Regions from separate parts of the Clostridium sp. LBM24168 genome, predicted to be linked through region 3. Evidence: riboswitches for the same ligand, from Rfam matches in the RefSeq annotation. Region 3 holds a riboswitch; each other region holds the start of a gene.
What was found. Region 3 has a riboswitch for thiamine pyrophosphate ahead of thiS (sulfur carrier protein ThiS). Riboswitches for the same ligand answer to the same signal wherever they lie in the genome.

Region 1 (4,184 bases), 1.0 Mb from region 3:
CCAAAAGATATGTCCAATTTCTGTTGTGGATGTAGTTTATGTTTTACTATAAGTGAAAAATCATGTCCTCATTATAATCAGGTTAATTTGATAAGGGAAGCAATTGAAAAATCTGATCTAATCATATTTGCAAGCCCCGTATATGTTTTCCATGCAAGTGGACAAATGAAAGCACTACTTGATCATTTTGGTTTTCAATGGATGGTACACCGTCCTAATAAGACTATGTTTTCCAAAATGGCTCTAGTTATTTCAACAGCTGCCGGAAGAGGTATGAAATCGGCCAATAGAGATATTGTGGATAGTCTAACTTTTTGGGGAGTGGGCAGGATATTTGCCTACGGCAAAGCAGTTGCAGCTGTTAATTGGCAGGGCGTAAGTGAAAAGAGAAAAGACAGGATTAAAAAAGATGTGGTAAAGCTGTCTGCTAAAATTTTACGTAAATGTCATAATATAAAACCGAGCATGAAAATAAAAATCCTCTTTTATACAATGCGTTTTATGCAGAAAAGATTTACTATCAATCCTGTTGATAAAGAGTACTGGCGAAATCAGGGATGGCTGGGAAATAAACGGCCATGGAAATAAGAGGAAAAATTGATGCAGTATTGTTATTATGGTATTATTAATTTATATTATAACAAATACATGTGTTAAGGTTTGGAGGATGATATTATGGGCTTTTTTTCAAGATCATCGGATAGACGGCGCTATGGAGATTATAAGAGAGGCAGCAGTTATTACAAACGAGAGGGATTTTTAAGACGGCTTTTAAGGGGCTTCGGCTCATTTTCTAGATCCTATTCCGATGACTCTACAAAAAGACGTAAAAGGTACTACAAAAGTTCACGGTCATGATTTCGTTTTTTAAGAAAAAGATATGCCCACCAGGTTCTTTTTATGGTGGGTATGTAGTTGTAAAATTTTTAGGAGAAGGACGATTTGGGATATGTTATCTGGTCGAGTTGGATGGAAGGCAGTATGTACTTAAAGAAATCAAACCTAAAATGGTGAAAAGGCAAGGAAACAAGATCCTGCTTGAAAATAAGATACTTGCTTCGATAAATCATCCTTCAATTCCAAGAATATTTGATATGGTAAAAAATAATACGACTTATGCCTATATTATGGAATTCAAGAAGGGGAAAACCTTGGAGGATATGCTGTTCAATGATATGTATAAATTTAATCGGAGAGAAATTTATAAAATAGGAATTAAAACAATAAATATAATGCAGTATCTTCACGAGAGAAATATTGTGCACAGGGATATAAGAATACCCAATATAATTATAGATGGAGATAGGGTCAATCTTGTAGATTTTGGACTTGCAAGACAGGTTGATAATGTAAAATATAAATTTTATGATGATTTTTTATATTTCGGGCACTTACTTCTTTATTTACATTATTCTTCTTTTGTAAAAAAGTCGAGAATAAAAAAGCCCTGGTATGAAGAACTGGAATTATCATGTCATGAGATAAATTTCATAAAAAAATTATTTGACTTGAGTGGGGGATACAAAAATATTTATGATATAAAGAAGGAGTTCTTGAAATTGTATCAATGAACTATAAGCAATTATTTATTATAAATTTGTATATAGGTGTTATCATTTAATATTATCAGTACATCTTGTAATCCTCCACAGACATCTTTAGTACAACTTTTTATGGAGGATAATTCTATTTCAAATTTATTATCTTTTTGTACAGAATTTATTACAATGCTTTTAATATTTTTATGAAATACAGGTCTGTCATAGGATAATAACCTGCTTGATTTTCCTTCTATACTTATGCTTATATTCTTGTCTTTAAAATATTGAAGGTATTGTTCCAGTCTTTTAATTATATCTTCATTTTCTAAAAAAGTTGTCATCTACTTTTCTCCTCTTTTGTGTATAATCAAATAAAAAAAGTACTTATATGGAAGAATAAGCACTTTAAATCAATTAAGATAATTTGCTTGCTCCCTACGCCAGTATTAACTTAACAGGTTCCAAGAGTCAGGTTTTAACCTTCTCAACCAAAATGGTTCCTCCGCAAACATGTACATATTAATTTTATAACCATTATATCATACTTTGAATATTGACTTAAAGTATTTATTTCACTATATTTTAGTATATATTTATATTACGATTGGAGCAGTAAAATGAAATTATTGATACATGATTTGGAAATTAATGAATTTGAAAAAGCATTTTTCAATTTATCAGATGAAGTAAAAGTTGTTTCAAAGGATAGTATGATACATCACTGCATAGGATGTTTTGGATGCTGGGTAAAAACACCAGCCAGGTGTGTGATACGTGACAAGTATAGTGATATGGGAGAATATCTGTCAAAATGTAGAAATTTTATCATTATAAGCAGGTGCTGCTATGGTGGATATAGTCCATTTGTTAAAAATATATTGGATCGGAGTATTTCATATCTGCACCCTTATTTTGTAATGAAAAATGGGGAAATGCATCATAGAAGGCGCTATGACAACCGCATGGATATGAAGGTATGGTTTTATGGTGAAGATATAACTGAAAAAGAAAAATGTACCGCACAAAAGCTGGTGAGGGCAAACTCCATTAATCTGGCTTGCAGTGCAAATGAAGTTACATTTATTCATGACATTAATGAAATGAAAGGACAGATATTATGAAAATAGCTCTTATTAATGGAAGTCCCAAAATTGAAAATAGTGCTTCTGGTTGTATATTACAGGATTTGAAGCCGTTTTTAGATTGCAGTAACAGTATAATTTCTGAATATCACTTTAACAAAGGACAATTAAGTGTAAAAGAAATGAAAAAATTAGCTGACTGTAATATTCTTGTATTTGCTTTTCCTCTGTATGTAGATGGAATTCCATCTCATTTGTTAAGCTGTCTTGTTCAGCTGGAAATGTTATTTGCATCTATAGGGGAAAAAGAAATTACAGTTTATTGTCTGGTGAATTGTGGATTTTACGAAGGCCATCAGAATAAGCTGGCAATTGAAATAATGGAGAATTGGTGCATGAAAGCAGGACTTAAATGGGGACAGGGAATTGGAATTGGTGCAGGAGGAATGCTTATATCGTTAAAAAATGTACAAATTGGTCATGGACCTAAAAAGAACCTGGAGAAAGCATTTAAACAGCTTGCAGATAATATATTGAAGTGTACTTCAGAGGAAAATATATTTATTACAGCAAATTTTCCGAGGTTTTTATATAAACTTGCTGCAGAAATGGGATGGAGAAGGTTAATTAGGGGAAATGGGTTAAAAACAAGAGATTTGTTTCTGAAAAAATAAAGACTAAATGGAGTGAAAAAAGACTAAATGGAGTAGTCAGTATAATTAAATATCTGTATAATGATAATGAATATCATTTGATATGGCTTTGCTGACAAATTATATTCAAATCAAGTATTAAAGGGGGAATCTATTTGAAGTTAAAAAAAATGTTAGGATTAATAGTGGGTGCGGTAATGTTATTTTCGACAACTGTTTTTGCAGAATCTTCATATTCTTTAAACCAAAAAAGAATTTTTGGAAAAGATAGATATGAAACTTCATCACTTATAAGCAAAAATGGTTGGGAAAGTGCTTCCAGTGTAGTAATATGCAATGGAGAAAATTTTCCAGATGCACTTTGCGCCTCATCTCTTGCAAAGAAGTATAATGCACCAATTCTACTTACAAGTAAATCAGGTTTAAGTGAAAGTACAAAGGAAGAATTATCAAGGTTAAATCCTGATAAAGTGGTAATTATAGGTGGAAATGGAGTTATATCTGACAAGATAATATCTGAAATAAAAACTGCAGTACCTAAGGCTAGTGATGTAACAAGACTAGGAGGAACTACAAGATACGATACTTCAAAAATAATTGCGGATAAAGTTGGAAAAAGTTCTTCGGTAGTGTTGGTTTCGGGAAAAGCTTCATCAGATGCACTTTCTATAAGTTATATAGCTGCTAACAAGGGCATGCCTATTCTATTAGCAGATAGAAGGGAAGATGTATTAGAGTATTCAAAAAATAACAGTGTAGAAAAAGCCTACATAATAGGGGGAGAGTCCCTAGTATCAAAAGATATAGAGGGCATATTTAAAAATACCGAAAGAATATATGGAAAGGACAGATATGAAAGCAACCAAAAAATACTTGACAAATTTAAAAATGATATAAATTTTGGTAGT
Region 2 (4,184 bases), 410 kb from region 3:
AATCATAAGAGCCCTGGACTGTCCACCACTTAGCTGGGTTATTGGAGCATCTTTTGAAAATTTTTCTCCTGCAAGATCATTTGCACATTTTACTATCGACTTCACAATTTCACAGGGATTGCATATCATTCGGCTTTCTGCATGCATTTCAATAAATTCTTCTACGGTAACATCCATTATGAAATTCATATTTTGTGAAAGCTGCGCAACCATCTTATTGTCCAAAGAAAATCTGTCTTTCTCTTCAGGTACTTTGCCGTTTATAAGTATCTGCCTTCCTGTTGGAGTATCATTTTGTGCAAGACATTCTATATCCTCAAGAAGCCTGCTCTTTCCTGAACCAGTCCGTCCAACTATACAAACTACTTCCCCACATCTAAATGTCAATTCTGATCCTTCATCTTTTCCTGACTTGTCATGTCCTCCTATTACAGTTACCGATCTAATATTACAGCTGTTCATATCTTTTATTTTCCTCATCTTTTCAATAAAATCTTCAAAATAACTCAAAATTTGATTGCTGTTGTAACCCATACTTTCAAGGTACATTTCATCTAAACCAGATATAACTTTTCTGGCTGTCATTGAAGTATCGACATTATTAATTCCTATAGATATAAAAAAATTTTTCGTACTAGGATATTTTTCTAAGATATCTTCTATCTTCACATCAACTATATCTTCCATCAAATCTCCACCTTGAATTTAGTAGCTTATAAATAATTATAATATTAAATTGCAATAATTTAAAGTATATTAAGTAGTATTTATAAATAATTTGTGGTTTTTATTAATAAAAACGTAATTTAAACATAATATTAATGCAGTATACATAAAAATATATAGTATGAAATTAATTTTCAAATTTGGAGATGATAATAGTGGAATCAACAATAATTCTTGTTATAATACTGGCAGTTTCAGTTCTTGGAAAAGCCAATTCTGTGGCTATCGCAAGTTGTATACTCCTAATTTTAAAACTTCTTAATATAGATAAATATGTATTTCCGTCTCTACAAGAAAATGGTTTATCATGGGGATTGATAATATTACTAATATCCATTTTAATACCTATAGCAAATGGTAGTGTAAAATATATGGCCATAAAAAATGTGTTCACATCCTGGTTTGGAATATTTGCCCTCTTAATTTCACTTTTTACTACATACCTAAGTGGATTGGGAATGCAGTACTTGACCATACAGGGACATAGTGAAATTATGCCAGCTCTTATACTTGGTGCAGTCCTTGCTGCAGCATTTTTGGGTGGCGTTCCTGTAGGTCCCATGATAACTTCTGGAATGATAGCTCTGGGGCTAAAACTTTTTCATAAAATAGGTTCTTAAATATAAGTTGCAAATTTATCTATTTGTAGTAGAATTAATAGTGATAACGTAATATATTGTAGGGGTGCTTTTAAAAGCTGAGAAGATTTACATCTAACTCTTTGAACCTGATCCAGTTAAGGCTGGCGTAGGAAACATTTTGTATAATAATTTACATAATTTTAGGATTTCAAAAGGTGTATTGCTTCTTCAGCAGTACACCTTTCATTTTAAATTTACTATGGAAAGCAAGAGGTGACCGCAATGAAAAAAGTGCTGACTATTGCCGGTTCTGATAGTTCGGGTGGTGCCGGAATACAGGCTGATTTAAAAACAATGAGTGCAATCGGTGTATTTGGAATGAGCGCTATTACAGCTATAACAGCTCAAAATACAGTTGGAGTACAAAGTGTAATGGAAGCATCTCCTGAAATCGTTGAAGCTCAGATTAGATCAATATTTGATGATATAGAAGTTAATGCTGTAAAAATAGGCATGGTATCAAACAGCAAAACCATATCAGTAATATATAGACTATTAAAAGAATATAAAGTTAAAAACATAGTACTTGATCCCGTAATGATATCAAAGAGTGGCTACTTTCTATTAAAAAAAGAAGCACAGAATCAATTAAAATATCTAATAAGCATAGCAGATCTGGTAACTCCAAATATACCAGAGGCGGAAGTACTATCAGGAATAAAGATATCAAATGAAGATGATATGATAAAAGCAGCCTTCAAAATAAAACAACTTGGTTGTAGACATGTACTTGTAAAAGGAGGGCACAGACAAGAGGATGCAAATGATATCTTGTTGTACAATAACAAAATATCATGCATAAAATGCAACAGAATAGACACCAATAATACTCATGGAACTGGTTGTACTTTGTCTTCTGCCATAACCTCATATATAGCCAGGGGATTTGATTTAGAGCAGGCAGTTTTGAACTCCAAAAAGTATATAACAAAAGCTATAGAAAATTCCTTTCCCATAGGCCATGGTGTAGGTCCTCTAGGACATTTTGTAGAACTGTACAAAAAAGCAGGAATTTCCTATAAATAATACCTGGAATTCTCAATTCATAAGCTGGGAGGAAATTATAATGAATAATTCAAATTTGGAAAGAGTTTTAAATGTATTGCTTCAAGTAAGGCAAAAAGTTCCACTGGTTCAATGTATTACAAATCATGTTACAATTAACGACTGCGCAAATATACTTCTCTCTTATGGTGCTTCACCTGCCATGTGTGAAGCCTATGATGAAGTATTTGACTTTGTAAAAATATCACAGGCACTTTATATAAATCTAGGCACTTTGAATAAAGAACAAGAAACTTCAGTAATACTTGCAGTAGAATCTGCAAAAATAAATGATATTCCAGTAGTGCTCGATCCAGTAGCTTGCGCTGCTATTCCTAAAAGAATTCAGGTCATAAACAGAATTTTTGAGGTTGGCAAAATAGATATTATAAAAGGAAATATAGGAGAAATAAATTTTCTTGCAGGAAAATCCTCAAATGTAAAAGGCGTGGATTCTTTAGATGGTTCCGAAGGAGCAATGGAAAGTTGCATAAGACTTGCCAGAAAGTATAATTGCACTGTAGCCGCAACAGGTAAAGAAGATTTCATAACAAACGGCAAAGAAAGTGCCATAATACAAAATGGTACAAATATGCTCACCAAAATAACTGGTGCAGGATGTATGCTAGGTGCACTCTGCGGTGCAGCTGCTGGAGCTTGTAAAGATAATTTTATTGCTGCAACTGCAGCTATACTATCAATGAATATAGCTGCTGAGGAAGCCTTTAAATACGCAAAAGCTCCTGGAAGCTTCAGGGTAAAATTAATAGATTCAATATATGAATTGGACTGTGATAAACTAAGGAAAGGTGAAAAAATATTATGGGAATAAATTATAATTTATATCTGGTAACGGATAGGAGATTCATTGGATCAAAGCCCTTGAAAAAGGCCGTTGAAGAGGCAATACTAGGTGGAGTTACCTTAGTTCAAGTAAGAGAAAAAAATGCATCTTCAAGAGAATTTTATAGAATAGCACTTGAAGTCAAGGAAATTACACAGTATTATAAAATTCCAATCATAATAGATGACAGACTAGATATAGCTCAAGCTATTGATGCAGATGGAGTACATTTAGGTCAAACCGATATTCCCCTTGACATAGCCAGAAAAATACTAGGTATCAATAAGATAATAGGTATATCTGTCGGAAACATAGAAGAAGCTGTTGAAGCTGAAAATGGCGGTGCTGATTACCTTGGCATAGGTACTATATTTAATACCGGAACCAAAAAAGACATAGATATCCCTATAGGAATAGAAGGTCTCAATAAAATTTATAACAGTATAAACATACCTGCAGTTGCCATTGGAGGTATAGGACAGAACAACTTCAAAGAAGTATTTTCAACAGGTATAGATGGTATAGCCGTTGTATCTGCAATACTTGGAAGTAAGGACATAACTTCTGCAGCAAAGCAGTTAACAGCTATACACTAAATATACTCAGACAATTTTAACAAGCTCTGTTATTTTTTATTAGCAGAGTTTGATTTTTCTTCCTTGTTATTCTCATTGCCCTCAAAGCACTCTCTAAGACATTCCTCTATTACATCCATTGTTATTATAAAATTATTTTTCAATTCATGTTCACCCCTTTTTGTAATAAATATATAATATTAAGTCTAACTTTAATATTATATGTATCTCAGGCAAAATTATTACATGAATTGAAGTAAATTATAATCTTGGCACCAGTTTTATTATATTTACTATAACTTCAACAGCCTTTTCCATGGCAAATACAGGAATATATTCATATCTTCCATGAAA
Region 3 (4,184 bases):
CTGATGATCATTCAGCAGGAACCAGGGAAGTGCCTTTCTCAAGAGAACTTTACATTGAGCAGGAAGATTTTATGGAAAATCCCCCTAAGAAATATTACAGGCTGTTTCCAGGGAATGAAGTTAGATTAAAAGGGGCTTATTTTGTAAAATGTACTGACGTGGTCAAAGATAACAGTGGAAATTTAGTAGAACTCCATTGTACTTATGATCCTGCATCAAGAGGGGGAAACAGCCCCGATGGAAGAAAGATAAAAGGAACTATCCACTGGGTAAATTTAAATACTGCGATTTCTGCAGAGATAAGATTATATGAACCTCTGATATTGGACGAAGGAGAAGAGAACAGTGATTCATTCTTGGACAATGTCAATCAAAACTCTCTTGAAATATTACATGGTTTTTTGGAGCCAAATATGAAATCGGTAAAGCCTGGACAAAAATTTCAATTTTTTAGACATGGATATTTTAATGTTGATACTAAATTTAGTGAAAATGGGAAACCGGTGTTTAATAGGATTGTTCCATTGAAGAGTTCTTTTAAAATAAAAAAATAAGATACTAAAATGTAGATAAGCTTGAAATTATGCTTATCTACATTTTACTTATAGATTTATACAGTATTTTTTGCCCATATTTACTGGATGATAGGATTTTTTTGCCTTTCTGAGACCTTCAAGTCCTAAATCCTGTTCTCTGTTTATATATTTTACATCGTTCAGGTAATTTTCTACAAATGCTTTGTTTACAAATGTATAGATTCCATTTATAGTTGTAAGTCCTTTTTCTATGTGTATTATTCCCATATCTGAATTTACTTTCTCACCTATTGTAAATGCAGATATTTCATCATCTACATATACAGCCATTGCTTTTAGATTAAGCTGTTGCATGTTGCATGTTATTTCGTTTATACCTTCCAGCTCGTGATACAAGTACTTATTGTCACTATTTTTTAAATCATACCATAGTTTAGCAGCTTTGATACAATCTTCTTTGACTCCCGGTTCGAAAAAGTCCTTTATGGTGTAATTATAGGATTTTATGAATTTGTTGTAGTGGTTTTTCTTTGAATGCAGTTTTTTCCCGGACAATGTTATCAATTTCTGAGTGTCATATATATAGTCAAAATTATCTATGTCTTCTTTTATATGAATATTATCTCCATATAGTTCTCTTAGATCATTTAAAAAGCTCTCTTCTACATCTCCAAATAAATAGGGCATGCTATTTATTGCCGAATATTTTTTTAGTATTTCTACTATATATTTGAGATTCTCTTTTGTATATCCGATAGGTTGCATAAAATAGTAGTTTCCATCAAAACCCATTTTTTTAATTATAAGAACATTATCTACTACAGTATAACTTATATCACATGCTTTTCTCCATATGAGAAAAGTTGTAAAAGAATATTCACAGGTAGTAAAATTATAATTATGTAGATACTTGTCAAAAAAATTTTTGTCATTCATAGTTAGGGGATTAAATTCTAGCATAAATATTCTCCTTGTCATTTAAATTTATTGGTGGATTTATCCTGTAAATGATTGGACTCCCATTCATTTCTCAGAATCCCATACAGGTACATATCATATCTTTTATTATCTCTATGTATAAATTCTCTGTAAGTTCCTTCTTTTTTGAATCCGACCTTTTCGTATAATTTTATAGCAGGTATATTATAAGACAATACAGTTAATTGTATTCTGTGAAGATTGAGTTCCTCAAATCCAAATTCAATAGTGAGATTCAGAGCTTCTTTACCTATGCCAAGTCCGCGGTTTGAATTGCTCCCTATACCTATATATATGGTGGCAGTTCCATTGTTCCACAGTATATTTTCAAAGCCTGTTACTCCTATAAATTCACCATTTAAGATATTTCTTACTGCAAATATAAATTTATCGGAAGATTTTTTTACATCTTCTATCATAGGCCTTAATTCATATAGAGACATGGGGAAAGATGATATCATATCGTAGTTCCTCAAAAATGATACGTCATTATACCATGTTTCAAATATCTTCAAGTCATCATCTCTAAAAGCAGTTAGTATAATTTTAGATCCTTTTAGCAAATCTTTTATCAAGATATTACACCACCTTGTAAAAATTAAAATTAATAGATAATAATTTTATATAAATTATAACTTATACATATACATTAATTCAAATGAAACTACAATTCAAATGAAACTACAGATTTTTAATATTGATTTAATTTTTTGCTATGCTATAATATATATATAAAATAATAACAAGTGAATAAACTATATGGAGAGGTCATATTGATGACCTGAGAGTGGAATGTTATTCCTTATCCTCATAACCTGATTTGGGTAATGCCAACGTAGGGAGATAATATATGTGAAATATATGGCAAAAATTGTTTTAAACACAGATTCTCCTGGAATTTGTGTTTTTTATCTTTTAGGGTATATTTAAATTAGATTATGAGGAAACATTTTTATATGTTTCCTTTTTCCTATATTTTACATGAAATCGAATATTAATATGATGAGTAAGGAGGGAGAAGATTGATCGTAAATGGAGAAAAGATGGAACTTCAAGCTGGAATAACAATTTTAGATCTTTTGAAAACTTTAAATATTGATTCCAATAATGTAGCTGTAGAAGTGGATATGGAAATTGCAGATAGAGGCCAATTTGGGAATATTAAATTGGACAGTAATTCAAAAGTAGAGATAATACGTTTTGTAGGTGGAGGTTAAATCTATAGAGATGAATACAATTGTATTGAAAATTATATAAAGGAGGTATTTTATGGATAAGTTAATTATTGGAGGAAAAGAACTCAGCAGCAGATTATTTTTAGGAACAGGTAAATATTCTTCGGATAAATTATTGCCGGAGGTATTGAAAAGTGCAGAAACTAATGTAGTAACTACAGCACTTAGAAGGGTTGATATGCACTCAAGGAGAGAAAACATAATAGATTTTATAGGAAAGGAATATATTTTACTTCCGAATACATCAGGAGCAAGAACCGCAGATGAAGTAGTAAGGCTTGCAAAGCTTGGAAGAGCTGCTGGATGTGGAAACTGGATAAAGATAGAAGCAGTATCTGACAATAAGTATCTTCTGCCGGATAATATCGAAACTATAAAGGCAACAGAAGAGCTTGTTAAGGACGGATTTGTAGTACTTCCCTATATAAATCCCGATCTTTCAGATGCGAAAAGGCTGGTAAATGTTGGAGCAGCGGCTGTTATGCCTCTTGGTTCCCCTATAGGTTCAAACAGAGGAATAAGGACCAAAGAAATGATTAGGATACTTATAGACGAAATAGATATTCCTATAATAGTAGATGCAGGTATAGGAAAACCTTCTGATGCAACTCTAGTCATGGAGATGGGAGCAGATGCTGTACTTGTAAATACTGCTATAGCTACATCGGAGGATCCTGTACTCATGGCAGAAGCCTTTAAATATGCAGTAAAAGCTGGAAGACAAGCATATATTGCAAAACTTGGTGCCCAAAGAGAAAGTGCAGCAGCTTCTTCTCCACTCACAGGATTTTTGAGATAGGAGGAAATATAATGGGAATTTATGAAGAAATACAGAAATATAAAAATTTTAATTTTGATAGATTTTTGGAAAGTGTTACAGATTCTAAAATAGAAAATATACTTTTGAAAGATAGAATTTCATTGGAAGACTTTTTAGCACTTTTATCTCCGACAGCAGAAAAATATCTGGAGCCTATGGCTAGAAAAGCTAGAGAAATAAGTATAAGAAATTTTGGAAAGAGCATAGTTTTATATACGCCTATGTATATTGCAAATTATTGTACAAATAAATGTATTTACTGTGGTTACAATGTGGAAAATAAAATAGCCCGAAAGAAAATGACCTATGAGGAAATTGACAGAGAAGCTAAAGCAATATCACAGACAGGATTGAAACATATAATATTGCTTACAGGTGAGTCTAGATATCATTGCCCAATGGAATATCTTAAAGAAGCTGTTAAAATACTCAAAAAATATTTCGATTCCATATGCCTTGAGATATATCCGCTTGAGGAAAATGAGTATAGGGAGCTTGTAGAACTTGGTGCAGATAGTCTGACCGTATATCAGGAAACTTATAATGAGGATGTATATAAAACCGTGCATCTTGCAGGCAAGAAGAGAGACTACAGATATAGACTGGAGGCACTTG

Region 1: linked by a shared signal. The riboswitch ahead of ACSVC9_RS08780 (hypothetical protein) and the one ahead of thiS (sulfur carrier protein ThiS) in region 3 are both predicted to bind thiamine pyrophosphate.
Region 2: linked by a shared signal. The riboswitch ahead of thiD (bifunctional hydroxymethylpyrimidine kinase/phosphomethylpyrimidine kinase) and the one ahead of thiS (sulfur carrier protein ThiS) in region 3 are both predicted to bind thiamine pyrophosphate.

What each region holds. Positions count from the first base shown of each region.
Region 1 is NZ_CP196861.1:1,778,894-1,783,077, reverse strand. Features, by position in the region: gene ACSVC9_RS08790 (flavodoxin family protein) at 1-588, shown strand, start outside; gene ACSVC9_RS08785 (serine/threonine protein kinase) at 855-1,571, shown strand; gene ACSVC9_RS08780 (hypothetical protein) at 1,583-1,882, opposite strand; TPP riboswitch at 1,957-2,055, opposite strand; gene ACSVC9_RS08775 (flavodoxin family protein) at 2,159-2,662, shown strand; gene ACSVC9_RS08770 (hypothetical protein) at 2,659-3,297, shown strand; gene ACSVC9_RS08765 (cell wall-binding repeat-containing protein) at 3,432-4,184, shown strand, end outside.
Region 2 is NZ_CP196861.1:368,739-372,922, reverse strand. Features, by position in the region: gene ACSVC9_RS01785 (ATP-binding cassette domain-containing protein) at 1-687, opposite strand, end outside; gene ACSVC9_RS01780 (DUF441 domain-containing protein) at 882-1,346, shown strand; TPP riboswitch at 1,397-1,497, shown strand; gene thiD (bifunctional hydroxymethylpyrimidine kinase/phosphomethylpyrimidine kinase) at 1,590-2,393, shown strand; gene thiM (hydroxyethylthiazole kinase) at 2,434-3,243, shown strand; gene thiE (thiamine phosphate synthase) at 3,234-3,851, shown strand; gene pepT (peptidase T) at 4,092-4,184, opposite strand, start outside.
Region 3 is NZ_CP196861.1:777,060-781,243, forward strand. Features, by position in the region: gene ACSVC9_RS03790 (glutamine--tRNA ligase/YqeY domain fusion protein) at 1-554, shown strand, start outside; gene ACSVC9_RS03795 (DUF2156 domain-containing protein) at 603-1,496, opposite strand; gene ACSVC9_RS03800 (GNAT family N-acetyltransferase) at 1,511-2,089, opposite strand; TPP riboswitch at 2,265-2,373, shown strand; gene thiS (sulfur carrier protein ThiS) at 2,537-2,731, shown strand; gene ACSVC9_RS03810 (HisA/HisF-related TIM barrel protein) at 2,784-3,548, shown strand; gene thiH (2-iminoacetate synthase ThiH) at 3,560-4,184, shown strand, end outside.